Linked DNA regions of Ruminococcus albus AD2013. The protein of the gene in region 1 interacts with the protein of each later gene in a pairwise test. Links are inferred from orthologs where the notes say so. Each region holds a gene or a part of one and is shown on either strand. Other genes may lie near its edges. The genes, in order: N773_RS0115980 and recJ.

Region 1 (15,333 bases):
TTTACAACTGGGATCCGGTTTACGATTTCGACTGCTGGAAGCTCTGGGCTTTTCTCTGCTCCTACTACTATAATTTCGATGCCGACAACGATGACATCTATTACTGGGAATTCACCGGCGATACCGAAGATCTTCTCGACGAGATATTCGATGCCGAATACGAGTTCGTGTACTGGTACGACAACCAGTCACGCTGGGAGGAACTCTCACCTTACAACTACTTCGGAGGCGGAAACGCATCGTCAGGATCATACTACGTTGCCGATAAAAATGCTTACATCTGCGACGGTGAACCGTACAGATACCGTTTCAAACCGAATGCAATAACATCAGAGCTGGCTCAGTTTGAGGACGGCGACGGATATATCTGCATCAGAGATGATTACCGTGTACTGGATCCGCATGACGAATACAAGGAAACAGGCTTCTATGTGATGGATCACCGCTGGTATTCTGGAACAAGCGAACCATTCTACTATTATGACGGTTCGGCTGATCAGTTTTACTTCAATCACGGAGGTGACCGGCATAACCGAAGTTTCTGGGGATGGGACGGAACTGACGCATGGTTCCTTGTATCACCGGGTGATACACAGATATGGAACAGCAGTCTCGGCGATGTCTGCCTTTACGGATACTACGAAAAATACCGCTGGAAAACTGAGTGCAGTCTCTACTATAACGTAAAACAGAAGAAGACATTTGATGATGTCATCGCTGACAAGCTCGGCAGCATGTCACACAGCGACGAACGTCTTCAGTATTACACACTTCTCGTCGGAGGTGATTCCGGCACAGGATCACTCTACGGAAATCATCAGACACTGCACAATCTTCTGCCGGGGCCTACTGTCAGAGCTTACGATCTGAAAAGACAGTTCGGCTATGAAATGACAGAATGGAACACCGACAGTGAAGGTCTTTACCAGGGTATCAAGATCTATGCCGCAGGAGGTACAGCTCTGAAAGCACCGTTCAAGTGTAAGATCAAGGATGTTGATACGAGAAACAACAAGATAACACTCAGGAAAGACGATGTTGAATACTGGTACGACGGAACCGGCGGAACAAAGCGTGATACGGAAGTCGAGATCACAAATGCTGTTCTGAAAAGCGGTTTCAGAAAGGGCGATACGATAAACGACGGACAGGAATTTGCAGAAACCACTGCAGGCAATGTTAATTTCCACGTCAACATTGATACGGACGGATACGGCTGGGACTACATCGATCCACGGCTGGTACTTTATTAACGGAGGTGGCAAATGGCACTGTACGACAGGAAAATCGAACAGTACAGCAAAAAGGTATCACAGCTTGAGATAAACATCAGGCGTGATACCGACGAACACAAGAGACTGCTCTCCGAAATCGCGCGGTTACGTTATCTCTCACTCTGCGAAAAGCTTAACTGCGAAGGAGAAAAGCTTGAATCAGTACTCTCACGTGAACACGAGCAGATACAGCGCATGAAACAGTGCGGTATGACCGATGAGGATATCGATGCTCTCGGAAGCGGAGACAAGGACGAAACAGAACAAATAAGATTTTACTCTCAGGAGGAAGACAATGAAGACAAGAATATTTAGTGCATTGCTTGCAGCAGTAATACTCGCATACGGAAGTGTCGGCATCACAGCATCAGCCGAAGCGGCATCGGATCCGCCTGCTGCATCAGATTCATCAACTGAACCGGCGGAAAGCGCTGATGAAAAGCCGGCTGAAACAGCTTCCGCTGAAAAGCCGGAAGCTAGCCCATCTGACGACAGTTCAAAGGCAGACGATTCTGACATTGAAAAGTTCGCAAATGCAATGAGTGAGCTTGCCGGCGAAGGAAATATCACGATTACTCCGCCGGATTACTACGGAGATACCTACTACGATACAGACGGAAATGCTACCCTTATTAAGTCTGAACAGATTATTTACAACACGGAAGAAATGCAGTTTATTGCAGTAACAACAAAAGACGGGCATATTTTCTACGTGCTCATAAACTACACTGCAAAGAACGGTGAGGACAATGTTTACTTTCTGAACAAGGTTGACGATTACGACCTGTACGCACTTCTTTATGCGGGTAATGAGAAAGATGGCAAGATCACACCGGAAGAAGCAGAAAACGCTGCGGAAGCTGCTGAAAACGCAAGAAGCCGTGTAATAACGGAAACTGATGCAGAAGACGAAATAGCTGCCGAATCTGTTGACTCACGTGAACAGGCAAAGGCGGATATGAACAGGATCTATACACTTTTCGCTGTAATCGCTCTGCTCGGCGCAGGTGCAGTATTCTACCTGTTTACGAAGAAAAAAAGCAGTAAGAAGTCCGAACCTGAATTTGAAAAGTTCGGTGACGAAGCTGAGGAGGACGAGGATTACGAGTTCTACGACGGCAGCAGCGAAGACGACGAATAATTAACTGATCTGATATGATTTTATTTTGTTTGATTTTATTTTTCATCAGATCACTCACAAAAAGAAAAGAGAAAAACACTAACACGGACAATGAGAAAGAGAGAATTTGTCTGAATGAAGGTACTTAGCTTGTTTGACGGTATCTCATGCGGTATGCTTGCCTTGCAGAGGGCGGGCATACCCGTGGAATGCTATGATGCCTTCGAGATCGATAAGTATGCCGTCACGGTCTCGAAGAATAATTTTCCCGGAATCGTTCATCACGGGAATGTTTTTGACGGTGATTTCACACAGTTTCACGGATATGACCTTCTGCTCGGCGGTTCGCCCTGCACCTACTGGTCAATAGCGAAGAAAGACAGAGAGACAACTTCCGACGGTATGGGATTCAGGCTTTTCATGCAGTATGTACGTGCTCTGCACGAAAGCGAATGTCGATATTTCCTGTACGAAAACAACTATTCGATACATCAGAACATCAAGGATGAGATAAGCAGCAGGCTCGGCGTTCAGCCGGTCATGATAAACTCGTCACTTGTATCGGCACAAAACCGTAAAAGGTGCTACTGGACGAATATTCCGAACGTCACACAGCCGGAAGATCTCGGTATCATGCTTGTCGATGTGCTCGAAAGCGGAATACCGTGGCAGAACAAAGCGTACTGCATGACTTCGAGCTACAACGGTGCTGTCCTCTACAACACACTGGAACGCAGGCAGCGTACAATGGTCGCCATACCGGTCGATACGGTAAACGGCAAATCACATACGATACCGGCGACTTACTACAAAACCGGTGAAAATCCGTTCAGCCCCTATGGGAGTGAACGGGGCAAACAGCGCATTGCAATACCTGTCGGTGCTGCACAGCGTGGACGATATACCGACGGAAAACAGACGGAACAGCACATCGAGGTACGTGATGACGGCAAGTCGAACTGCCTGACGACTGTTCAGAAAGACAGCCTTATATGTTCTCCGATACGTGTTGGGCATTACGGCAACGGAGGTCAGGGGCAGCGTATTTACTCTGTCTCCGGCAAGTCCGTTACCCTGTCAGCCAACGGAGGCGGTCAGGGTGCGAAAACAGGTCTTTACAAAATCGACCTTCCCGACGGAGACTACATAATACGTAAGCTAACACCTGTTGAAGCGGAACGTCTTCAGACTCTTCCCGATAACTATACCGCCGGCATTTCCAATACGCAGCGTTATATGTGCATCGGAAACGGCTGGACTGTAGATGTGATCGCTCACATCTTAGGAGGACTTAATGACATTTACAATTGATCCCGATTTTCAGTCTAAAGCACTCAGTGTGATAATGAGCTTTATCATGGAGTTCTCGGGAATAACCGCAGAACCCGAACCGGTCGAGCTTACAGCAGGAAACCTGAATGTTTCGACAATATCGGTATCCTGTCTGAAAGTTACCTGGGATTCCGAAGCCGACCGTGACTACACCGTGAGCTGCACGGCACACGATGAGAATTACGCCTTTACGGATAACATGTACTTTAACTTTAAAGGAAATGACCTCTGCTACATAACAGGTCTTCGCGAAGGCACGGAATACACCGTATCCGTGGAACCTGTTCTTTCTGAGGAAGAAAAAGACGATTACAGAGTGAAAACAGCTTCCGCCGACGGTAAAACCGAGACGGTAGAAGTCATTTACGAGTTCCCTCACGAAGATGGCTGGACAAACTGCTTTGCCGGTGAAAAAGCATCGGGGCTAACTGCCATGCCGAGTTCCGGTGCAATATACGGTTCAACTGTTGATACCATAACCGATACAGGTATCCGCCGTGATGAATACGGTGACTACTGCTGTGCAATGGGTGTATGGTACGGCTATTGTCAGGACAGATTTTTGATAGAGTTGGAGAATGGAACTCAGTTCACAACGAAGATATGTGACAGCAAGGGCTTCGCCGATGACGGTGAAGGCAGGTATCATATTTTCGGAAACGGCGGCAAGTGCATTGTAGAATTCATCTATGATGACTACAACTGGCCATCCTGTGTCGCCTTCTCCGGCTCATGGGGCTATTACAACTGGAACGGTCTCGACCTGTCCGCCAACATCAAAAGCATCAAGAAAATAAACTACGGTGAACCCGTAGAATACTGACGGAGGAAAACATGAACATAAGAAAAATCGTAAAGTACATCGCAGAGATCGGTATGATCTCAGGTATCGCTTACATCGCCTACAAGATTGGCGAAACCGACGGTGCCGACAGGGAGAGAATAAGAAGCTCCTACGATGAATCCAGAGAATATGAGGATCTTCCTTTCGAGTATACGGAACCTGATGACGGCTGCATAGCACCGAAAAAAAACAAAAGAGCCTCTGATTACTCAAAGGCCCTGATATATTAACAATCGTAACTGTCTTCTTTTAATTCTTTTAAAAGTCTGTGACTCATCGGCTTAAAAGTAAGTATTGTTAAGCCTCCAGAAACTATTCCACCAATTACAGGTACAACTTTTGCCGCTCCTTTAGCAGCGGCTTGATTTACCATTTTTACGCTCATTTGTGCACTAACTTTTTTTGCAACTGGATACAATGCAGCCCTTGTTAATGCTTTTGCGGCAATCGATGATGTAGTTTTTTCAGTAATAGCAACACATAACTGTTTCAACGCTTGCTGAGCAGCTTCTACTCCATTCATTACTCCAAGAAATATTATAATTATATTCGTAATTCCATCATCCATTTCATCGGTATTGATATCATACCACCCATATAAATACATTAGTTTTTGTATTACCCGAAGAACATGACCATAGAACTGAACAATGTCAGCAGGAATAGTTCCAACCATAGCAACACCACCTGGTAATCCAGACAAAAAAGAAAGTGTAGTTGCTTTAGTAGTTTCTAAATTGATAGATTTCTTTGCGTGTTTTTCTAAATCATCATGTTTTATACCAGCCTTAATTGGACCTTGTTTTATAATATCATCTAAAATTTTTTTGTACTTATCTTTACTAAATTCTCTGCGTAAGTATTCTTCCCGATTAATTCTTACACCAGGTAATTCCAACGCTTTTTCTACTATTACTCTTATATCAAAATTCGCCATTATAGTCCCCCCAGCTTTCATAATTCAACATAGTGGATAGTGAAAATTAGTTTGAAATTATATTAGTATTTATTGTTTTTGATAATTGTTCCAAAATATTTCTCCATATCCTTTTCCGTACCCCAAAATATCATAATCGACTTATTATCTAATAGCCGATAATGCTGAGTAATCTTGTTCTTTTCAAGTTTATACTGATCTACAGAGCAAATAGTTTCCCAGAAAATGCCCTTATAATATCTTGGAATAACAGCCTTAAGTGCTACCTTCGGTGGTAATGGGAGTGCCACATTACCCAATGGATGTAATAATGGATTTTTAGAAATAGCTAATAATGCTTTTTCTGCAAGTTTCTGATCCAACATAAATCCCCCCTGTTACACCAATTGAATATTTATGACTTGAAAAACACGTACTTTTTCTTTATCAACTCAGAAGATGATATTCATCATTGATATTATAACATATTTAACATATTAACATCAATGTATTTCGGCTAAAATAGTGATATTAGACAATCACCAGTACTTTGTTTTTATACAATTATTCGTCACTAATGAAAGGAATGATCTTAATTAATGTCAATTTTAATCATCGGTGAAAAGCCAAGCGTAGCCCGTGCGGTCAGTTCTGTCGTAGGTGCTTCCAAAACTCAGAAAGGCTATATCGAAGGTAACGGCTACATCGTTTCCTGGTGTCTCGGACATCTGGTCGGGCTCTGCTTTCCGAACGATTACGGCAGGGGCTGGGATGGCAAATGGAGCTTTGATCAACTTCCGATGATACCGGATCAGTGGCGTTTCAGGGTTGCGGAGAAAACGAAAGAACAGTTTAATTTGCTGAAAAAGCTCATGAACAGTGACGATGTGACGGAGATCATCTGCGCGACCGATGCTGACCGTGAGGGTGAATGCATTTTCCGGTACGTTTACAGTATGGCTCAGTGTCACAAGCCGGTAAAGCGTTTATGGGTATCAAGCCTTGAAGAATCAGCTCTCAGGAAAGCACTTAGCTCCATGAAGCCAATTTCGGCATACGACGATCTGTTTAACGCCGGTTTTGCCAGGGCAAAAGCGGACTGGCTTGTAGGTATGAACTGCTCAAGACTGTTTTCAGTACGGTACGGAAGCAAGCTGAATATCGGGCGTGTTCAGACACCTACCCTTGCAATGATCGTAAAGCGTGATGCTGACGCTGACGGTTTCGTAAAACAGAAGTACTACACGGCAGACGTAAACTGTGGTGCTTTCATTCTTTCTTCTGAAAGGATAGACGATGAAAACACCGTGGGCGGTATCGTATCCGGCTGTAATGGTAAAACGCTTACGATAAGTTCAGTAAAACGAGAAGTAAAGGCCGAGAAAGCGCCGAAGCTCTACGATCTTACCACCTTACAGCGTGATGCAAATAAACATTTCGGCTACACCGCACAGCAGACGCTCGACTACACACAGTCGCTGTACGAAGGCAAGCTTGTCACCTATCCCCGTACTGACAGTCAATTTCTTAGCGATGACATGAAGCAGGCTGCTTCTGATGCTGTACGTCTCTGTGATAAACTTTTCGGGTTCGGTATAACGCATACACCGGATATAAGCAGGATCATAAATAACAGCAAAGTATCGGGACATCATGCCATTATTCCGACCGGAAATATTGCATCGGCTGACCTCTCCTCTCTCCCCGCAGGCGAAAGAAATATCCTTACGCTTATAGCGACGAGACTTATATGTGCCACTGCTCCGGTTCACAGATACGAAGCTGTGAAAATCACGGGAACATGCAGCGGTACGGATTTTTCGGCAAGCGGAAAAATGGTTCTCGAACAGGGCTGGAAAAGCTATGCGAGGACCACTGAAAAGGAAAATGAGGAAGAAATGTCTCTGCCGGATGTGACCGAAGGACAAACTTTTTCGGTTACGGCAGCAAAGAGCGAACACTTTACATCACCGCCGAAACCATACACAGAGGATACTCTTCTGTCGGCTATGGAACGTGCGGGGAACGATGAATATGATGAGGATACCGAGAAAAAAGGGCTCGGCACTCCTGCCACCAGGGCCGCAACTATCGAAGCTCTTGTCACGAACGGATATGTGGAACGTAAAGGAAAACAGCTGAGATCGACCGACAAAGGAAAAGAGCTTATAACCGTTGTTCCGGAAGAAGTCAGGTCTGCAAGGCTAACTGCTGAATGGGAGTCGCGGCTTCAGAAGATAGAACACGGTGAATTGTCCGAAGCAGATTTCATGAACAGCATTCAACAGTTCGCTGCTGAAATGTGCAGTACATACGGTCTTGCGGATAAATCTGTTTCTTTTTCAGGCTGCAATCATGAAACGCTCGGCAGATGTCCGAAGTGCGGTGCTGATGTTACCGGTGGTAAGTACGGATATTACTGCAAAGGCAAATGCGGTATGACCATCGGCAAAGTGTACGGGGTCACGCTGTCTGAATCTCAGATAAAAGCTCTTCTCGATGGCAAAAAAGCCACATATACCTCAAAGGGGCGAAAGACTATTGTACTGCCGGAATACGAAGAAAACCCGTATAACGGAAAGATATATTACCAGTGGAAGACGGAGGGTAAATGCAATGAAAAATAATAACAAGATCATAATGAAGTTATATGACGGCTGGTTTGAACAGCTGATCTCCGAGATCGAATATAATTCAAAATTTCCGGAAATATTACTGGATCATCCCGAAGAATTCGACAGCGAGATAATCTTCAATGCTATTACTATGTATGAACGAAACAAGTGGGTATTACAGTATCTCAAAAGAAAGCGCTCGAATGAAAACGTATATATTTCGCCGGTATACTACGAAGCTATCCTGTATATCCTGCTTGAAAACAGTGCGGTAAGAAATAAAGATGATGACCAGGATGATTCGGAGTGATGAATGAGCTATGAGAAAAATACAGTACGTCGCCGGAATACCGATAAATGAAGTACATAACCAGCTGTACAAGAGCTTCAGTACCGGCAGAGCACAGAACGTTGTGGTCGCACTCGATAAAAGCGGTGTGCCGTTTTCAGCAAGCTATGACGGAAACGGCATGACACTCGTCTATGACAGCAACTTTTCCTATAAGGTCGACGAGATCATCGGCAAGGCAATGTCGGGGCGCTATGAACTTCTGCTCCGTGAGATCGGACATCAGAACGGCCGTGACAGCTATCTTAAGCTTCTGTCGGAAGTCGCCGGTGTACTGCATACCACTGTCGGCACGCTGAAACAGCGTCCGTATGACATACAGCTTCTTCTCTGCAAGTCGTATGCCGATCACTGGCTATGTGATACATATACAATACAGCGTGAGCTTAACCGTTATCTTACAGCTAACGGAAGAACGCTGTCGGAAATGAGCGAACATGAGAGGCTTGAAATGCAGAAGAACAACACGCCTGAAAAACGTGAAAGTACTGATTCTGCTGATATACAACACCGCATGAACGTCATATACGGTCAGGAAGACCACCGGCGTAAGGCGGAAATTACCGCAAAGGAAGAAAAGCGTGCAGTTTTTTCGAGAGAAAAACAAAGAGAGCTCTCGGAGATCACGAAGCACAGGAAACAGTACGAACAGGAGCTGAATGTTAAATCACAGCCAGTTCAGGATGAAAACTATGAGAGGAAGTGCAGACCATGAAGAAGATCATTATTATCGCAGGTGCAGCAGCTGCTGCAGTAACAACAGCAATCGTATTCATCGTAAAGAGAAGGAAGTGATAAAACATGCCTGTACAGGATAACGAAGATAAGCGCACCGTAGCTGAACCCGTAACTGATGCGGAGGAGGGACTCCGCAGACAGAAAGCACAGACGCAGAAGCAGACTGAGGAAACATGTGTTCAGAAATCGGGAAAACTCCTACCCTTTCTGAACGCCAAAGCAGAACTGCATCAGAGTCGTATCAACGTCATCGACGAAAAAATTGAAAACCAGACGGATAAGATTGACAGGAACAGAGCAAAAATAGAAGCGCTGACTGCCAGAGCGGACAAGCTCGAAGATACCAACCGAATGCTGAAAGCAACTCTCGGTAGTTATCCAATCGTGAAAAAGCTGATTGAAAGCAACGAAAAACGTATACAGACTATCCGGGAAGAAAAGATTGCAAATTGTGAAGAGAAAGTCAGACAGGGTCGTATGAAAATCAAACGTCTGACCGATAAACGCAGTGTGATTTCACACAAGCTTAACAGAGTGACCGCACTGAGTGATGCTGTTAAAAGCTTCTCTATCGGGTATAACAAAGAACGCCGTGAAGCATTCTCCGAAGCAATGAACAGACTGAATGAAGCGACATATCACTGTCTCACCGATAAGAAAAATGCTCTGCTTGCAAAGCGTGATACTCTTATTGAGAAATACAACGCTCCCGAGACTGCTTCAGCAGATAAGCTGAAAATACAGGAACAGATAAACAATCTGTCGATACGTATCCAGAACGTCGAAAACCGAATCGACAAGGCATGGGAACCTGACGAATACTACAAGATCATACCGGATGCGGTAAAGGATGCACAGATGGAGCTTACGAGTGAAAAGCTTGCCGATATGACGGACAGCGGAATGAAAACGGTGCCGGAACTTGCGGAAAACACACTTTTCGCCGCAAAGGAAACGGATGAACTCAGTGCGGAACAGATAGAATCACTGGGAGAAAAGTTCAGAAGTCAGACGATGGCGAAGGTCGAAGAAATGCTTGAAGACGATGCAAACATGATAGACGGCATCATAAACAACGGCAGGAAATCCTCTCTTGATAAGATCAATGATGATGAACACCTGAAAGGTGAACATGCACGAAGTACTGTCAAACCGAAAGCAATAAGCTCAAACCGTACACAAAAACAGAATAATATACGGAACGGTCAGGAGAAAGCTAATAACGGAAACGGACATGCTTACTTTTCAAGAAGCCGTTTGAAAAATGACGTTCAGCGTATAAAAGCACGCAGCGTACAAAATACGGAACAGAAACAAACAGAGAGAAAGAAAAACAATCAGGAACTTGACTGATGAAAATAACTGAAGAACAGAAAGAAAGGGCTAATCTCGTAAATCTTCCGCAGTTTCTCATGTCACACGGCTTCGATCTGAAACGTGCCGGCAGAGAATACATCTGGAAAGATCACGACAGTCTGCATATACGTGACAACGGACCGGGCGAACGCGGACAGTGGTTTCGTTTCAGTGAAAACAAGGGCGGCGATAACATCGGATTCCTGCGTGAATACATGGGAATGTCATTTGCTGATGCAGTAGAAGCACTGACTGGTGAAACAATCGACCGTACCTATACCCCGCCTTCACGTACATACGAACATAAACCACCAACAGCGGCACGGGAGCTTACCCTTGCCGAAGCTGACAATGCACGCAGAGTTTTTGCATATCTGTGCAGGACACGGGGTCTTGACTACGATCTGGTGTCGGCACTGGTACGTGACGGACGTATCGCCCAGGAAGAAAAAACGGGCAATGTCCTTTTCAAATATTATGACGACAACGGCAAGGTTATCGGTGCTGAAAAGGTCGGTACATCGACAGAGCATAAATTCAAAGGGATAGCAACCGGTTCTGCCGGCGGTCACGGCTTTGAAGTTGTCCGCGGCACAGGCGAAAATGCTTTCTTTTTTGAGAGTGCAATAGATATGCTGTCATATCTGCAAATGCACGATAAGGAACTTTCCGACTGCAGGCTTGTATCGATGATGGGTGTCAAGCCGAACATCGTGCTCGATACGATGCTCCGGAGTAACATCTCACCGGATAAAGTGTTTTTGTGCTCCGACAACGATACCGCCGGAAATGACTTTGCCGAAAGGCTGACGGAACAGTATCCCGAAATGAAGCACATCAAAACTCCTGATATATATAAAGACTGGAACGATATGCTGCGTGATATACCGAAAGAACAAGAGACCAACAAGGAGGCTGGACAGATAAATATGCAGTATTACGGCAACGAAATGTGGAACAGGGCGACCGATAACAGAGACAAGAGCCTTGTAACAGTAAGTGTTCATGACTTTCCGAAGCTGAAAGAACAGCTTGAACAGGCTGGCATGAACTACTACGGCTATGTCAGAGGCGATTCCGTTGTAATGGCTGTCAACGACAGTGATGTGGAATGGTTCGGACGTGTATCCGGTGCTCCTGACATTGCACCGGAAAAGTCAAACAGACCATATTCTCCGCCTGAAAAGAATATTATCGGAAATGCGGAGTACAGATATATCCCGAACAAGGAGTATTTTTCTTCTGACCGTGATATGGTTCTCAAGATGGCAGAAGTTATGGCGGAACGCGGCATAAGGTTCTCCGGCAGAGTTTACACTTCGGGAAAAGGCACTCTTACTGTCAGCCGCGCTGATATTGAAACCGTGCGTGCAATTCGTAATGAAACCGCAGCAAGACGCAGCCAGCATGAAGCACCTGGAAAGAATGATGTACGTGACAACAATAACAGTTATCTGTACATGACAAAGCTGACCACCGCACAGTTCAATGATATGCGAATGTATCTTGAAACAAGTGTGAACTATCATACTGTCATACGTGACGGCAAAGTTGCTTTTACACTCGACAGAAATGATGCTCCTGCTTTTCATCGTGCATTTGAAAATGTTGAACGTGAATTAGGGTTGCTTCACAGCATGGCAAATACAGGTCTGTCACTTGAACAGCTGGCTGCCCTTTCCCCTGTTATGCACCGTCTTGCCGTAGAAGATGTCAAGCTCGATCTTACCAGCTTCTTTGACGAAAGATACGACGATGCACAGTTCGGCGAGATGCTGTCACTTGTTGATGCCTATCTTGCTCAGTCACCGGCAGAGCGTTACGGTGAAAACAGCAGGCTGAACGCTATGCTCGAAGCTAAGTCAAACTTTGACCGTGCAATCGAGCTTGATGATTTCTTCTCAGGTCACGACTTTACCGAAGAACAGAAAGCAGCCATTACAGCAATGTTCGTCGGTGACGTGACACGTGGTCAGATCGACAGCATAGACGAATCTTTTACCGCAGAAGACATCCAGGCTTACGATGAGATCCTGCATACAGCATTACAGGAATCAGACGTTGCCGAATTTCTTGCAGCACACCGACAGGCGGTAATCGAACGTGAAAAGGCTGCGAAAGAAGCATCTGAACCGGAGAAGCCAGCGTATAAGATATATCAGCTCAAAGGCGGAGAGAAATACCATGATATTCGTTTCAGAAGTATGGAACGTCTGAAAGCTGAAGGCACTGAACTTAATCAGGATGATTATGATCTTGTCTATAAAGGTGAAATTGAAGAATTCAACGGCAATGCCACGCTTGAAGCCATCTATACAAAGTTCAACATCGATCATCCCGAAGATTTCAGGGGACATTCCCTCTCCGTCAGTGACGTTATTGTTATAACCGATAACGGCAAAGATACAGCATATTACTGTGACAGCTTCGGTTTCACCGGGATGCCGGAGTTCTTCCGTGAAAAGGTGCTTACACAGGAAAAGGAAGAAGATCCTCTATTTAGAGCGAAGAATCTTATCAATGATTTCTGCGTTGACGAGTACAGCGAAGAAGCTGATTTCTCTGATCTGCATAACATCGGTCTTGCACACACCACTCTTACCGATGATGATTTCCCGGTTCAGGTGACAGCCGACCTCGCCGACTTTAAGATCACCTATGAGTTTGACGGTGAAGTATACAATACTGAACAGTACGGCAGCATTGGGGAGATGATTGAAAAAGGTCTTACAGGTCTTGACTTTTCCGACCTTGTATCCGTTCCCGATGAAGTTATTGAACGTCATACAGCTAAGGACGAACAGGACGTAACTCTTATGAGCGATGCTTCCGAAATGGAAGAAGCGTCTATTCCGGATGATGATTATAAGGCGATAACACTTAACTATAAGGGTGATGCCGAAAGCCTTGCCGAGATAAAGGATAAGGCACTGTCGCTTGGTGCTTCGGTACTTGTTGATAATGCGGAAGGAACGATCTCCGTTGACACCTACGAAAACCACAAAACGGAACTAGACACACTCGCCTACACGCTTGGACTTACGAGCATTACCGAGTTTACGTCTGCCATTGACGAACCGCTGTTTACCGATGCAGATGTTATTGAGGATATTCAGCGTAACGAAGATTCAGATGTTCCATTCCGGGAGAAACCCGATACGGCTGGTGAACAGCTTTCACTGTTCGGTGATGCTGTACCGCTGACAGCTTCAAAGACGACAAAGGAAAAGTCAAAGTCAGAATTTGCACCGGGACCAATTGTAGATGGTGTTAATGTTTTTGTTGCCCTTGCAGCAGAAATTGAGCGCGGCACGGGTTTTGTACACGGAAAGTTCCGTGTACAGGACTTTTATGAAAAGAGCCGTACACAGCCAAATCACCCTACCACACAGGAACTGGCTGCCTTCCTGAAAAAGGAGTACGGTACCGGAGGTCACAGCGGTAACGGCAATATCTCACTTGTTGACTATGACAGCAAGGGTTTGACTTTTTCTTTTGAGAACGGAGAAAAATTCCGGCACAGCTGGTTCAACGTAGCTGCTATGGTTGAACAGCATCTCAGGGATAATGCCTATCTTTCAATCAACGAGAAGGAAATGTGGCAGGAAATAAAGGCTGAACGTGCAGCAGAAGAAAACGCTGAACCGTACAGGATCGAAATCGGCGACCGTTTTCGCAACAAGGCTACTGGAATCATTTCGGAAGTTGTTGCGCTGACAGGAGCATTACCATATTATACGGAAGACTGCACTGTAAAGAGATTAAGCGGATCTTTTGAGATCACTGAGAATCTCAGCTATGATTATTTGCTGAACAGCGGTCTGTTTGAATATATCGGCAAAGGTGAACCGGAAACGGAGAAAGCCGAGACGGAGATACCACCAGTACAGGAAGCTGATGTGTCAGGTGAAAACAAAACTGTGTCAGAAGAAAACCTGACACCCGACAAAGGCGAAAACTTCACGATCACAGATGACACACTCGGTGAAGGCGGTGCAAAGACAAAGTTCCGTGCCAATGCCGATGCTATAAGAACGTTGAAAACGCTCGAAGCGGAAAAGCATCCGGCGACAGCTGCTGAAAAAGAAACGCTGTCAAAGTACGTCGGCTGGGGCGCAATACCGCAGGCTTTCGACCAGGATGCTGAAAAGTGGTCTTCTGAATACAGGGAGCTTTCCGAACTTCTGACACCAGAGGAATACAGACAGGCACGTTCAACCGTAAACGATGCGTTCTACACCTCTCCTGTAGTTATTGACAGCATTTATGAAGCTCTCCGCAGTTTCGGCTTTGACGGCGGAAATGTCCTTGAACCGGCAATGGGTATCGGTAACTTCTTCGGCTGTATGCCAAAGGGTATACAGGATAATTCTCACCTGTACGGTATCGAGATTGACAGCATTTCCGGACGTATCGCAAAGGCACTCTATCCCGATGCTGATATTGCTATAACAGGTTTTGAAAAGAACAACTTCCAGAACGGCTGCTTCGATGTTGCAGTCGGCAATGTTCCGTTCGGTGAGCTGGGCTTCAAGGATACAGTACATAATACAACAAAGCTGCATGATTTCTTCTTTGCCGAAGCACTCGACAAGCTCAAGGACGGCGGTATCATGGCTTTCGTTACTTCGGCCGGTACCCTCGACAAGCGTGACGAGAGTACACGTCAGATGTTAGCTGACAAAGCTGACTTCATCGGTGCTGTACGTCTGCCGGGCGGTAAGAACGGTGCGTTCAGGGATAATGCAGGTACGGAAGTAACCACGGACATTATCTTTCTTAAAAAGCA
Region 2 (15,278 bases), 2.3 Mb from region 1 along the record:
CTGCAAATAAATACTTTTATAATTGCTGATAAAAATGCGCAGAGCTGTGAAGATCCCGCTATGCTCTGCGCGTTTTTCTATTTGATCTCCTTGGCTATCTTTACTGAAAATTTCAGCACATACAGCATAGCACACATCAGGACTGCGCATATTGGCAGTATGGTTATCGCTTTTCCATATCCGATCATTTCCACCAGTGAACCGAAAAATGCATTGAAGCCGATATCGAAAAATGTGGCGATGCTGAGTATTGTTCCTGTTGCCGTGCCTGCTTTTGATGGGTCGTAAAACCGTCCGATCAGCATAACGAGGAGGGGATAGATGACCGAAAAAGCCAGACCCGATGCGCCGAAGAAAAGCAGTCCGTTTCTGCCCAAAGCCACACCGAGAGTGTGGAGTACAGCTCCCAAAGAAGAGCATATCAGCAGCATTCTGAATACACCGACTTTATCCACAAAGGGAGCAAGGGCGAGTCTGGCTATGGTAAGTCCGCCATAGAATAACGACAGATACATAGCCGCTTTCTGTACTGTGAAGCCGAGATGTTCACTGCCGTAGGAAGTCAGCCAGTTCATAAGTCCGTGTTCTGCGATAAAGTAGCAGCCGCATATCAGTATTAGCAGATAAGTCGTGGGATTTTTGAGTATTTCAGAGTATCCGCCGCTTTTCTTTTCAGACTTTTCGGCATCGGGAAGTTTCAGCGTCATCAGCAGAACAAAGCTGATCATTGCTATGCTGAGAATGATCGCATTTGCGGTATGCCATGCTGTCAGCTTTTCGGCAAAGCGTCCGCCTACGTTCTGTGAGGTGAATATACCCACACCTTGCAGAAAGTTGAAGATATTTACGAAAAGTGCAGGCGGTGCGAATAGCAGGGGAGTTATCAGATTTATCGATGTCGATAGCATGGTGGAGCCGCCCATTGAGAATATCATGGCAGCGAGAAGTATATAATAGTTCTCGGTGAAAACATAGGTGGCAAGTGCCAAAGACCATAACAGTAGTACTCCGCCAATGAAACGTTTGCGTGGAAGTCTGTCGGAAAGATATCCGCCGATAGACAAGAAAAGCAGATTTCCGATGTAGCTTACCATTATTATCCGTCCTGCCTGCGGTTCCGTCAGCGAGAATGATGTGCGGAACTGAGGAAGAAAAACTCCTCTGAGTGCATCGGAAGCAGCTGTTATTGTCATGACCATTGCACAGAAAAGCATGGCTGACAGCCTGCGTTCTTTTTTCTCCATAAAAACCCTCCATATCATTGTATCATTTTACCCGAATAAAGATTATATCACCCGCTGTTTTGTAAGTCAATAGATGATAAGGTCACAAAGCGTTAAATTTCTGTGCGCACTGATTATCCTGATGTATGAAGACCATAATAACACGGGGTGATATTATGCTTAGGATAAGGAATACCTATTACAAAAGCGGAGAAATTCTTGGGCGAAATTCTGAAATCAAAAATCGCGAACTTTCGGGGCTTTTGGGAGAAGTAGTTTCCCGCAGGAAGGACATTGAATGAAAGATCGCAGGACGGCATTGTATATCAGGGTATCAACCGATGCACAGTTTGAAGAGGGATATTCAGTTGATGCACAGAAAGAAAAGCTGGCGCAGTACTGCAAGCTTAAAGATATCGAGGATTATGAGTTCTACATTGACGGAGGCTGGTCGGGGAGCAATATAGAACGACCCGAGATAAAGCGGCTTATAACGGATATCAAGGCGGGAAAGATCAATGCTGTTGTGGTCTATAAGCTTGACAGACTTTCGCGTTCTCAAAAGGATACAGTATTTCTGCTTGAAGATGTATTCATACCCAACGGCTGCGCTTTCATCTCGCTTAATGAGAACTTTGATACCTCGACTCCATATGGAAAGGCGATGATAGGCATACTATCGGTATTTGCCCAGCTTGAAAGGGAAAATATCCGCGAAAGGACACGTATGGGAATGTATGAACGTGTGAAATCGGGATTGTGGATGGGCGGAGGTCGGGTGCCTTTCGGTTATGACTACGACCGCGAGAAAAACACACTTGTTCCCAACGAAAAAGCAGAACAGGTCAGGCAGATCTATCAGTTGTATCTGCAAGGCTACTCCACAACTCAGCTGGCAGGAATGTTCGATGTTTCGGGCGACCAGCACATATCGGCGATACTTGACAGGGAAACATACCTCGGTCGGATACGATTCCGCGGAGAAGTTGTTGAAAGCTGTCACGAAGCTATCATCGACGAGGAAACATGGCGGAAAGTTAGAGAGGAAAGGAAAAGACGTTCACGAGGTGCGGCAGGGGATACTTCCTATCTTCTGACAGGGCTTTTAGTCTGCGGAAAATGCGGAGCAAAAATGCGCTACCAGAAGTGGGGCAAGGGCTTGAAGATATACTGCTATTCACAGCAGAAAAGCAAGCCTTTGCTGATAAAAGATCCCGAATGCAGCAACATGAGATACGATGCTGAAGAAGTCGAGCGAGCGGTGATAGCTGATGTATTCGAGAAAACCCGTAGTATCATCGCAAATGGAAACAGCCGCAAAGAGATATCGGCAGAGGAAGTTCTGAAACGCAAATACGATACTGCCGCAGGAAAGCTGAAAAGGCTCTACGAACTTTATGCCCGTGATGGTGAAAAAGTTCTGCTTGAAACGATAAATGAATACAAGGCACAGCTTGCCGAGATATCATCTGCAATAGAGAACGAAAAAAAGACAAAGGCAGTTGAAGCTGAACTTGCCTACAAGCGGGGAGTCCTCGAAAATCTCAGCGGGCTTTGGGATGAAATGACCGTTGCTGAAAAACGTCGGGCACTTAGGATCTGTATAGATAAGATAGTTCTGACCGATGAGAATATCGATATAGTATACTCGGTCTGATTTTCGACTATCCTATGCTGTCGGCACTGCGTAGGTAGAAAATCTTACATTGAGTCCAACATCAAAATTGTCGATGGCTTTGATAAGACCCACAACACCGACTTGAAATAGATCATCGGGATTTTCCCTTACCGCAGAATACTTTTGCAGTACGCTGAGCACCAGTCTCAGATTGCCGTTTATAAGCTGTTCGCGGGCTTTCTTGTCACCTGCGCGGGTCTTTCTGAGAAGCTCCTGCTTTTCATTTTCCGTCAGTACTTTCAGATTTCCTGTGTTCACTCCGCTTATCTCAACTTTATTGTATTGCATTTTTATCCTCCGCTAAATTTTTTTGCCTGAATTGTCAGTCCTTTACAGAAAGTTTACCCTTTGATGGCCGGTATATTCATTAGAATGGTGTATCATATAGTTCTCAGGCATACTTCGGTCGAAATACGCATATCATAAAGTATCGTGAATGTGGGCACGCGGCTTACAGTCAGGGGGGATAAGTATGATATGCAGTTTTTCGGGACTCAGGAACAAGGAAGTCGTGAATGTGAGGAGCGGCGAGAAGATAGGCTATGCCGATGATATCGAACTCGATACCTCTGAGGGCAGGGTCATATCCATTATAATCTACGGAAGATCACGGGCTCTCGGACTGATGGGCAGAGATGACGATGTTGTCATCAGGTGCAGTGATATCAGGCTTATAGGTGAGGATACTATATTGGTAGATATAGGTGATACGGCAAAACCATCAAAAGAACCGAGATACAAAGTTGATAATTTGTTGAAAACATCGAGATAAAAACACTTGCAATCACGAGAAAAGTATGCTATAATATTATGGTAATTCGCACGGACGAAGTATGGCTTTTGGTCCCTATGCGCAATGGCGTTGCATGACGCTATGTGCCGATCACGGCATTCAGCGGGGTTTGAGTCAGCAGTATCGTCCGGAGGTTATGTATCATCCGTATAACGGAAATTTTAAACCAAACAGGAGGTTACTACCATGGCAGTAGTATCAATGAAGCAGCTTCTTGAAGCAGGTGTACACTTTGGTCACCAGACAAGAAGATGGAACCCTAAAATGGCGCCTTACATCTTTACAGAGCGTAACGGCATCTACATCATCGATCTCCAGAAGACAGTTAAGAAGCTGGAAGAGGCTTATATGTTCATCAGAGAGATCTCCGCAAACGGTCAGGAGGTACTGTTCGTAGGTACCAAGAAGCAGGCAGGCGACTCCATCAAGGAGGAAGCACTGAGAGCTAATGCTCACTACGTAAACGCTAGATGGCTCGGCGGTATGATGACTAACTTCAAGACCATTGAGCAGAGAATCAAGAGACTTGAGCAGCTGCACGCAATGGAAGAGGACGGCACTTTCGAGCTGCTCCCCAAGAAGGAAGTTACCAAGCTGAAGCTCGAGATCGAGAAGCTCGAGAAGTTCATGGGCGGTATCAAGAACATGAAGAAGCTCCCCGGCGCACTGTTCGTTGTTGACCCCAGAAAGGAAAAGATCGCAGTAGCTGAGGCTAAGAAGCTGGGCATCCCCGTAGTAGCTATCGTAGATACCAACTGTGATCCTGACGATGTTGACTATGTTATCCCCGGCAACGATGACGCTATCAGAGCAGTTAAGCTGATCGCTGGCTGCATGGCTAACGCTATCATCGAAGGCAGACAGGGCGAGGACGCTACTGCTGCTGAAGAAGCTGAAAAGGCAGAGGCTGAGGACGCTGAGTAATTTCTCGGCTGACTAATACAGAATTTTTCAAGGCAGGCAATAAGATGATTTGTCTGCCTTGTTGTGAGTAATATAACAGAATCGGAGGAATTTAAAATGGCTAACGTTACAGTTCAGGCTATAAAGGAACTTATGAGCATTACAGGCGTCGGCATGATGGACTGCAAGAGAGCACTCGTTGCAGCTGACGGCGATCAGGATAAGGCTATCGAGGCACTGAGAGAAAAGGGTCTCGCTACACAGGCTAAGAAGAGCGGCAGAGCTGCTGCTGAGGGCGTTGTTGCTACTGTTGTTAACAACGGCGTAGGTGTTATGGTTGAGATCAACACCGAGACTGACTTCGCTGCTAACACCGATGATTTCAAGGCTTTCGCTGCAAGCGTAGCTAACACCATCGTTGAGAAGAACCCTGCTGACGTTGACGCTCTGAAGGCTACAACAATCAGCGGCGGCGACAAGACTGTTGACGAAGTTCTGACTGAGCTCGCAGGCATGAAGATCAGAGAGAACATCGTTATCCGTCGTTTTGTAAGACTCGAAGGCACTGTTGCTTCTTACGTTCACAACGGCGGCAGCATCGGCGTTCTGGTTAAGATGGATACCGATATCAAGGACGATGCAGTTCTGACTGTTGGTAAGGACGTTGCAATGCAGTCCGCAGCTCTGAACCCTGCTTACCTCAAGAGAGACGAAGTTCCCGCTGAGGTTCTCGATAAGGAGAAGGAGATCATGATGGCTCAGATGGCTGAGGATCCTAAGATGGCTAACAAGCCTGAGCAGGTAAGAGCTAAGATCGTTGAAGGTAAGGTAGGCAAGTACTACAAGGAGAACTGTCTGCTGGAGCAGGCTTTCGTAAAGGACGACAAGGTTTCCGTACAGGAGTACGTTGCAGCTGAGGCTAAGAAGCTGGGCGGCACCATCACTGTTGCTGAAGTTGTTCGTTTCGAGAGAGGCGAGGGCGTTGAGAAGAAGGAAGAGAACTTCGCAGACGAGATCGCAAGCATGATCAAGTAATTGAAACATCTTCAATAAATATGACCGCAGCTTATTTCGGTATGCTGCGGTCTTTTTGGCTTAATCGGCTTATCAAAGAATGATATCATGTGGTTCAAACGCAGGTATAGCGCCATCGCGTAAGAGTACGCTTTGTCCTTTATAGATCTCGTTGAAAATGTTTGCAGGGGGTATACAGTAAACATCCTTACCTTGGGAAATTGCATGGCTGGCTGTGTTTATCGAACCGCTGTGTACTCCTGCCTGAACAACCAGCACAGCTTTGGACAGCCCTGCGATAAGACGGTTACGTATGGTGAAATACTCCTTTGCAGGGCTTTCTAACGGAGGGTATTCTGAAATAACTGCGCCTTTTTGTGCAATTGAGTTTTTCAGCTCTGCGCTGTTTCTTGGATAATCATAGTCAATACCACAGCCGAGTACTGCTACTGTCGTGCCTTCGGCTTCGATGGCACCCGTGTGAGCGGAGGAGTCTATTCCTCGTGCAAATCCGCTGATTATCGTATGACCATCTCTGGCTTTGGTTCGTGCAAAGTATTTTGCAACATCAATTGAATATGGCGTGGCTTCCCTCGAACCAACGATCGTCAATGAAGAACGCTCTTTCAGAACTTCCTTATCTCCAAGGCAGTATAACACTAAGGGTGGGCAGTCGATCTCGAGAAGGTTTTCTGGAAAATCCAGGTCATAGCAAGTTATTACCCCGATGCCCCTTTCGTCACAATAGCTCTGTATCTGCTCTGTCAGCGAAAAATCAAAAGCTTTTGCAGCGGCAGAAAAGCTGTGCGGGATATCTTCGTCAGTATCGTTTTGCAGGGCGTACAACAGCTTTACGGGGTCGTCGTATCTCTGCATCAGAGAATCTATACCTGCCTTACCCGGTGTATAGATCAGCGAAAGTGCGAACAATGCTTGTTTGTCTGTCATTGACATATCATCACCCCTTATGTTTTGTTTTATTTTATTGTATCATATCTTATTGTATATTTCAACAGAAATTTTGAATTTTCCTACGAAGTTTAAAGTTGTCCTTGAAAATCAGAATATATTATGCTATAATATATTTATATTATAGGGGCGAGAGGTGATATGCTTGATAGGAAAAATCAACCTTCATGGGATATGGGAACTGTTTCTTGACTATAACTGTACAGGTGAAAATGTCACATATAATGAAAATATTAAACTACCGAATACGACTTCAAACGCCCATAAAGGTAAGTTCAACGAAGAACGTGCAACAGGTCATCTTACTGATACTTACAAATTTGAGGGCTGGGCGTGGTTCAGACGGAAGATAGATACTAATGCTCTTAATTGTACATCACTAGAGCTTTTTCTTGAACGCACACGTATCACCGAAGTTTTTGTTGATGGTGTTTCTCTCGGAATTCAGGATAGCTTTTGTGCGCCGCATATTTACGACCTTACAGAATTCATAGGTACAGGTGAGCGTGAGCTTGTCATAAAAGTGTCTAATGTTGGCTACAAGACGAAGGGCTGTCACATGACTTCCCGTGATACACAGACGAACTGGAACGGTATACTGGGCAGGATTGAACTTATAGGCTACGGTGCGGCACACTGCAAAAATGTTGTCATCACTCCCGATATACATTCAGGAACAGTTAATGTTACTGCTGATATCATTGGTGTTGAAAGTGGAACTGCGGTCATCAAGGCAGTAAATTATCCTGATGGGGCACCTGCCTGCGAACCTGTTGAATTTACTTATATCAACGGCAGACTGATCGCTGAGTACCCGATGTGTAAGAATTTTAAACTCTGGAGCGAACACTCTCCCGAACTCTATGAGCTTGTTATTGATATCGATGGTGACATTTCAAAGCACATTTTTGGTATGCGGGAATTTTCCGTCGCAGACGGTAAATTCATCGTAAACGGCAAGCGTACTTTCCTGCGGGGCAAGCACGACGGCATGATCTTTCCGAAGACAGCTTACGCACCCTGCGATGTTGATGAGTGGCTGCGTGTTATGAAAATATCACGCAGTTTCGGTATAAATCACTATCGTTTCCACACCTGCTGTCCGCCCGAAGCAGCATTTATCGCCGCAGATATTCTGGGTGTTTACATGGAACCTCAGCTTCCGTTCTGGGGTACTGTCCATGCTCCGGATGAAGAGGGCTACAATGCTGAAGAACAGGATTTTCTTATATCAGAGGGCTTTACTATGCTGCGGGAGTTCGGAAATCACCCGTCCTTCTGCATGATGTCCATGGGCAACGAACTCTGGGGCAGTAAAGAACGTATCAACGAAGTAATGGGTATGTACAAAAAAACGGACAAAAGACATCTTTATACACAGGGTTCTAACAACTTCCAGTGGACTCCCTGCGTGGTGGAGAACGATGATTTCTTTGTTGGCGTCAGGCTCGCCAAAGACAGACTGATACGCGGTTCTTACGCTATGTGTGATGCACCTCTCGGTCATATACAGACTGATAAGCCGGGCGCTTATCTTTCTTATGACAGCATTATCAGGCCTGAAAAAGCTTCTGCCGCATCAGCTGTATCAGAGGACGGAACAGTGCAGATACAGTACGGCACAACAATGAAAACCGTCAAAGCTACTGAGGCAGATGCTGACCTTGTACCCGATATCCCCATCGTCACTCATGAGATAGGGCAGTATGAAACTTACCCTGATTTTGATGAGATAGAAAAGTACACAGGTTCTTTGAAAGCCCGCAACTTCGAGGTATTCCGCGAGCGTCTTGAAGCAAAGGACCTTGCTCATCTTGCCAAGGATCTCTTCTATTGTTCCGGTCAGCTGGCGAAAGCTTGCTACAAGGAGGAACTTGAATCTGTCTTCCGCTCAAAACTGCTCGCGGGATTCCAGATACTGGATATTCAGGATTTCACAGGGCAGGGAACTGCGCTTGTTGGTATGCTTGACGCTTTCATGGATAATAAGGGTATAATTAGCCCTGAAGAATGGCGGGAATTCTGCAATGATGCAGTGATATTGGCGATCTTTGAAAGCTACACTCCGCTGGCAGGAAGTGATTTCAATTTTGAAATCAGGCTGGTCAACTATCGCCCTGAATCGCTTGCAGGAAAAAATGTTGTCTACCGTTTTGAGTGTGGAGATATTTGTGAAACAGGCAGTGCCATTATAAATTCCGATGAAAACTATGTTGATGTTTGTCATGCGGTCGTTCATCTTCCTGCGGTCGATAATATAACCGATGCTGTGCTGACTGTTGAAGTTGAGGGCACGGATATCCGAAATCACTATGAGTTAGAGATCATTCCCGATGTAAGAAAAGTTAGCCCGGAGGGCGTTCATATCTTCTCCGAGGTCAGCACCGAAGCTGAAAAACTGCTTGCCGAGGGTAAAACAATACTGATATTCCCGAATCTTGATAAGCTTGAAAACTCTATCGAAGGCTTTTATTGTCAGGATTTCTGGTGCTATCCTATGTTCCGTGAGATTTCAAATATGATGAAAAAGCCAGAGCCGGTGGGAACGATGGGACTTATAAATGACATATCTCACTCTGCGCTGAAAGGCTTTGCCTGCAAAAAATACTCTACACCCGCATGGTGGGATATCGTGATGTCATCGAAGTGCGAGATACTTGACGGAAATTCTGCGGATAAACGTGTGATAGTCCGTATGATAGACAACTTTGAAAGAAATCACGACCTTGCTATCCTGTACGAATATGATATGGGCGGCGGCAGGGTAGTTGTCTGTACAAGTGACTTTGAAAAGCTCATGTCTTCACCTGAGGGCAGGGTGTTTTTACGGTCAGTTGCGGATTATGTACGCGATGTTCCGTGAGTCTTGTGCTTTTGTACAAATTGCTACGTTTCAATTTGTATTTAGTGATGAAAGTGTGAGTTAAGTTCATTAAAATGTTGAAATTTGACAAAAAGATGTGCTATAATTGAATAAACAATTATGAAGGCGGTGCAGCTTTATGTCGGATCTTAACAGGATAAAAGTATACAAATATAAAAATATTGCAGCGGCATTGGCTGTGATGCTTTTGGCTCTTGTGGCGCTTTCCACCTCCTGCGGCAACAGTGCATCAGGTAAAAAGGCTAACAGTAATAAGAGCGATACAGCTGAATCATCCGTTGTTGCGGAAGATAATAAAGACAGTGTCAGAAGCAGCAGGCTGACTAAAAATTACAAGTATAAAGAAATGAAAAACGTCGGTGAAGGTCTGCTGGTACAGGTTGACAATGCCCACCCTTTCAACGGAACTGTGGGTGAGACCGAGCCGCTCTATTCGTACCTTTTTGGAAAAGATGGCAGTATGCTGATGGCTGCGGCATATCCAAATGATGAAGCCAGAACCGAAATGCTCATACAGCTGAATAATCTTGCTGTTGATTTCAAGGGGTATTGCGGTCTTGATACGCTGATGATTACATCGCTTATGCCCGATGATGAAAGTTCAGCTAAGACCGATGAAACCTGCATAGGTTCATGTGCTGACCTTATGCTGAATCTTAACGGCGAGTACAAGGAGTTTACAGGTACTGAGGATTATGCATGGATACCCAACAACTGCTATAAGTACGGCTTTGTTATGCGGGGTACTGACAGACTGCGCTACATAGGCAAGGAGGCTGCTGCCTGCATCAGGGATATGGGTAAGGCTGACGGTCCTGCCGATCTTGATACGATGCTTGCTGATATCAAGGATTACACTTTTGAAAAGCCCTTGTACTTTACAGCTGACAATGGCTTGGAGTACGCAGGATATTTTGTACCTCTCGGTGATGGTGCGACCACCAGTATCCCGGTACCTACAAGGGCTGACGAATCTGAATATAAAACTTTTATATCGGGTAATAATGTTGACGGCTATATTGTTTTTGCGGATCTTTCAGGTGAAGTTGAGCATAATCAGGATAAGGACGCAGAGTGAATTCTGCTTTCGGCCGTCGGATAAGGAGAATTTTTTATGCAGAAGGAAACCATCGAACTAAGTTTTGACTACGATAAGGCAGGCATCAGGGATATCGGTGACAGGGCTGCGCTTGACTGCTACTATCACACCCTCACCGAGGAGATAGGCAGAAAGAAGCACCGAGCTATGATAATCTGTCCCGGCGGTGGATATGATTTCTGTTCCGAAAGGGAAGCCGAGCCTGTTGCATTCAGGTTCATAGGCTACGGCATATGCTGTTTTGTGCTGCGATACACCTGTCAGAGGGCATTCCCGCAGAACGCCCTTGAATGTGCGGCGGCAATAAAGTATGTCAGGGAGAATGCTGAAAAGTTCGATATCGACCCTGACAAGATAATAGTTGCAGGTTTTTCCGCAGGCGGACATTTAGCGGCTACTGTGGCAAATCTCTGGAACGATGAGATACTCACCAAGCCACTTGGCTGTAATGCCGAGGACATCAAAGTCAATGCTTCGATGCTGTGTTATCCTGTTATCACCAGCGACCCCGAATTTACCCATGAGGGTTCGATACTCAACCTTATGAGGGGCAGAGAGGATGATAAGGAACTCAGGGAATATCTTGCTATGGAAAAGCACGTCGGAGGACAGACTCCCCGTACATTTCTCTGGCACTGTTCGGATGACGGCTGTGTAAGGGTTCAGAATTCTCTGTTATACATGACAGAACTTGCCAAGTACTGGATCCCTTTTGAATCTCACATCTACGAGCGTGGCGGACACGGTCTCAGCCTGTGTGATGAATCCACCGCTACATGGGAGGGACATATCCAGCCCATATGCGAAGCCTGGACAGACGCAGCGGTAAAGTGGGCGCTGAGGATTTAATCTGATCTCTTCTTTGTTTCATATAAAGCACAATGCCCGAAAGCAGTACAAAGCTGTTTTCGGGCATCTTTCTTCAGCTTTTAACATCATTGGAAGTTACGGCATAATATGTACCATGATCGACAGGAGGTGCATTTATGTCGGAAAAATATTTTCTTGGCTGTATGACACAGCAGGGATTCTCAACAGAGTTCGGCAGGCTGATGGAGGAAAAAGACCGCTTTACTTATATCCTCAAAGGCGGTGCAGGCACTGGCAAATCATCATTGATGAAACGCATAGCCAATGAATTTGAGAAAAGCGGGCACGTAGTGAGATTTTACTGTTCCTCAGACCCCGAATCTCTGGATGCAGTCCTTATTGAAGAGATGGGAGTTCTTATTGTTGACGGTACGTCTCCCCATGTTTTTGACCCTGTTTATCCTGCAGTAAGTCAGAGGATAGTTGACCTGGGACAGTTCTGGGACGCTGAAAAACTGATGATGAACAAAGATGATATCATCGAAGTTACGGATAAGAACAAGTCACTTCTGGCAAGGGCTAAAAGGTTTACGACGGCGCTATCAAATGTCTGCGGTGACAGTTTCAGTTGTTCCCGCGGGTGCATAGACGAAGAAAAGCTTGATGCTTTTCTGATGCGCTTTTATAAGAAGATACTTCCACGCAAAGGCAGCGGCACAGGCAGAAAGGATATCCGTCAGCTGTCCGCACTCACCGAGTATGGCTGTTTGACGCATACAGAGACCATCGACTGTTATATCGAAAAATATCTTCTGCATGACGATGATTTCGCCTGCGCTCATCTTATATGCGAAAAGACTGCGGCAGAAGCTGTTCGTCGTGGATTTGACGTTATACTCAGCCCATGCCACGGACTAAATAATACCGCTTACGAACATCTGCTTATACCCGAACTCGGGCTTGCACTGTTATCCTCAACGCCATTGAACAAGTTAGTTCCTGAAAATTGTGCAAAAATAAATCTTTCGAGATTTTACGACAGGTCAGCAATAGCACGATATCGCGGAAGACTGAAAATGAACAGGCTGACCATGGAAAGTCTTGCAGAGGAAGTTTACGAAACTATAAAGTCAGCCAAAGCTGTACACGATGATATAGAAAAATACTATATCTCCGCTATGGACTTCGATGGGCTTGATAAACTCGCCGAGAAACTTATATCAGAGATAAAACACAGATAAAACGATACAGGCACTTTTGTCGTTAATATGGCAGAAGTGCTTTTTCTTTCCTTTTGTTATATATAATAATAAATTTAATTAATTTACTCTTGTAAAAATCTTTAAGATATGGTATAATTTATAGAAAACTATTTTAAAATGGGGGTAGTATTGATGTTCAAGTGGAGGATAGGCAAGCCCGATGCCGAAAAGGTCGAATATTTCCTGAAAAAGACCGATCTTAACAGGCTGGTGCTTGAGATTCTTTCCGCCCGTGGAATAGATGATGAGGATAGTATCGTAAGCTTTTTTACCGAGCAGGAGCTTGAAGACCCGTTTGCGATAAAGGATATGGATAAGGCTGTAGCGACCATAGAACAGGCTGTTGATGCCTATGAACTGATTTGCGTATACGGCGACTACGACTGCGACGGCATAACCTCAACTTCGATACTTTTCAATTATCTTGAGAGCATGGGCGCTAATGTCATGTACTATATCCCAGAGCGAGAAGCGGGCTACGGTATGAATATCGCGGCGATAGAGGAGCTTGCCGATAAGGACGTAAAACTCATAGTTACGGTGGATAACGGTATATCTTCAGTTGAAGAAGCTAAGCGCTGCCGTGAGCTGGGTATCAAGCTTGTGGTCACCGATCACCATCAGGTGGGCGAAGCCCTTCCCGATGCAGAAGCAATAGTTGATCCCCACCGTCCTGACTGCCCCAGCAGTTTTAAAGACCTCTGCGGTGCGGGTGTTGCGCTGAAACTTTGTGCGGCACTTGACGGCGGTAATTATGACGCAGTCCTGGAGCAGTATTCCGATCTTTGCTCCATCGGCACAGTAGCTGATATCGTTCCACTTAAAGGCGAGAACAGGACCCTGGTGAGATCGGGATTCCGATATCTGCCGAATACCGAAAATGCAGGTCTGGGAATACTTCTTGATAAATTGAAGATAGACAGATCAAAGATAGTTTCAGACCATATCGGATTCAGGATAGGGCCCGTTATAAATGCTTCGGGCAGATTCGGTTCACCGCTGACAGCTGTAAAAGCTATACTCAGTGAAGATCCCGAAGACGCTGAAAGCTATGTAGATACCATGATAACCCTGAACACACAGCGCAAAAAGTGCGAGCAGGATATCATGAAGGATATCGAGGGATACATTAGAGATAACCCGGGCGTACTTGACCACAGAGTCATCGTTCTGGCAGGAAAAGGCTGGCATCACGGTGTTATCGGTATTGTGGCTTCAAAGATACTGGATAAGTACAGCAAGCCTGCCATAATAATCTCCATTGAAGAGAGCGGCATGGCGAGAGGTTCTGCAAGGTCGGTAAAGGGGCTGAATATCCACAGCTGTCTGACCTATTGCGCCGACCTGCTGACAAAATTCGGCGGGCACGAATGTGCAGGCGGATTTTCACTGAAAGAAGAGGATATCGAAAAATTCAGGGCAAAGGTCTATGAATTTTCGGCAGGCATTGAAAAGCCTGCGGTCAAGACACTTTATGCGGATAAAGTGCTGATGCCTGCGGATATAGATGTTGAGATGGTCAAGGGGCTAAGTGTTCTTGAGCCTATCGGTGAGGGCAATCCCAAGCCGCTGTTCGCCATACTCGGGGCAAGAGTTACCGACATCATCGGGCTGAAAGACAATGCCCACACAAAGGTGGCTTTCAGCTACGGCAGAACTAATGCCTATGCACTGATGTTCGGACAGGACCCCACAAAGCTGTGTTTTGCCAAGGGCGACCTCATCGATATGATGGTTGAACTGGATATAAATGTGTTCAATGCAAAGGAATCGGTTTCGGTTAAAGTTGTTGACCACAGACTAAGCGGAGTCAAGCAGGAGAGATACTTCGCCGCAAAGGATACATACGAAAAAATAATCAACGGAGAGGAAGTACCCGTAAGTTTTATAAAGAAGGTCATACCCGAGCGAGCTGAACTTGTTGGGGTATACAAGTATCTCAACAGTGTCAGAGAGATAAGCCTTGATGCGCTGTTCATGCGTCTTTCAAGCGACAGCATGAATTACTGCAAGCTTAGGATCATTATTGATATTTTCAGGGATAAAGAGCTGATATCCTATGACGGGGCGACTATGATGATCAATTTGCTTCCCGCACACAAAAAAGTGGAGCTGGAAGAATCGGATACACTTGTAAAGTTAAGGAAAATGACTGAAGAAAATGAATGAGAGGGTGTAAAAGCTTATGTCTGAGAACAATCGAACCAACGGTGAGGAAGTGCCGAGAAAAAGCACTTACGAAACAGCAGAGGGAAGTCTGCCTATACCTGCGTATATACTGAAAGCCAGCAAGCAGGTATATACCATCGATATGATGATACAGAAAGTGATAGACAGTGAAAAGCAGTACGACCTTTCAAAGATAGTATCTGCATACGAGCTTGCCGAAAAGTATCATCATGACCAGAAGAGAGAATCGGGAGAACCCTACATATCCCACCCCATAGCAGTGGGCTATATCCTGCTTGAACTGGGCATGGATACCGATACCGTCTGTGCGGCACTTCTGCATGATGTTGTTGAGGATACGGACTGCACTCTCGAACAGCTGCACAAGATGTTCGGCATAGATGTTACTATGCTAGTAAACGGCGTTACAAAGCTGGGCGAGGTGGAGATATTCACCAAGGACGAGCAGAAAGC

Evidence for each region.
Region 2: the proteins of N773_RS0115980 (region 1) and recJ interact in binary tests that used the Escherichia coli proteins (3 or more experiments, as listed by UniProt). The link is inferred for Ruminococcus albus AD2013 from one-to-one orthologs.

Annotation. Positions count from the first base shown.
Region 1 is NZ_JAGS01000001.1:3,528,026-3,543,358, reverse strand. Bases 5,625-8,599 are described here. They hold N773_RS0115980 (DNA topoisomerase 3), read left to right. Parts: upstream 5,625-6,085; coding sequence 6,086-8,113; downstream 8,114-8,599. Other genes in these bases: N773_RS0115970 (hypothetical protein), read left to right, coding at 8,422-8,599; N773_RS0115975 (hypothetical protein), read left to right, coding at 8,103-8,411; N773_RS0115985 (hypothetical protein), read right to left, coding at 5,625-5,872. Outside these bases: N773_RS0116020 (hypothetical protein), read left to right, coding at 1-1,253; N773_RS0116015 (hypothetical protein), read left to right, coding at 1,266-1,589; N773_RS0116010 (CD1107 family mobile element protein), read left to right, coding at 1,570-2,415; N773_RS0116005 (DNA cytosine methyltransferase), read left to right, coding at 2,530-3,705; N773_RS22975 (fibronectin type III domain-containing protein), read left to right, coding at 3,689-4,549; N773_RS20395 (hypothetical protein), read left to right, coding at 4,561-4,800; N773_RS0115990 (EcsC family protein), read right to left, coding at 4,797-5,507; more of N773_RS0115985, read right to left, coding at 5,570-5,624; more of N773_RS0115970, read left to right, coding at 8,600-9,165; N773_RS0115960 (DUF4316 domain-containing protein), read left to right, coding at 9,252-10,541; N773_RS21410 (YodL domain-containing protein), read left to right, coding at 10,541-15,333.
Region 2 is NZ_JAGS01000001.1:1,202,980-1,218,257, reverse strand. Bases 12,359-15,278 are described here. They hold recJ (single-stranded-DNA-specific exonuclease RecJ), read left to right. Parts: upstream 12,359-12,752; coding sequence 12,753-14,804; downstream 14,805-15,278. Other genes in these bases: N773_RS0105410 (RelA/SpoT family protein), read left to right, coding at 14,821-15,278; N773_RS0105420 (ATPase), read left to right, coding at 12,359-12,614. Also shown: N773_RS0105465 (MFS transporter), read right to left, coding at 78-1,244; N773_RS19760 (recombinase family protein), read left to right, coding at 1,522-2,880; N773_RS0105455 (YlmC/YmxH family sporulation protein), read left to right, coding at 3,374-3,673; rpsB (30S ribosomal protein S2), read left to right, coding at 3,881-4,618; tsf (translation elongation factor Ts), read left to right, coding at 4,715-5,632; DNA-processing protein DprA, read right to left, coding at 5,705-6,565; N773_RS19750 (glycoside hydrolase family 2 TIM barrel-domain containing protein), read left to right, coding at 6,726-9,443; N773_RS0105430 (hypothetical protein), read left to right, coding at 9,583-10,542; N773_RS0105425 (alpha/beta hydrolase), read left to right, coding at 10,579-11,412; more of N773_RS0105420, read left to right, coding at 11,550-12,358. UniProt on the Escherichia coli protein: Single-stranded-DNA-specific exonuclease.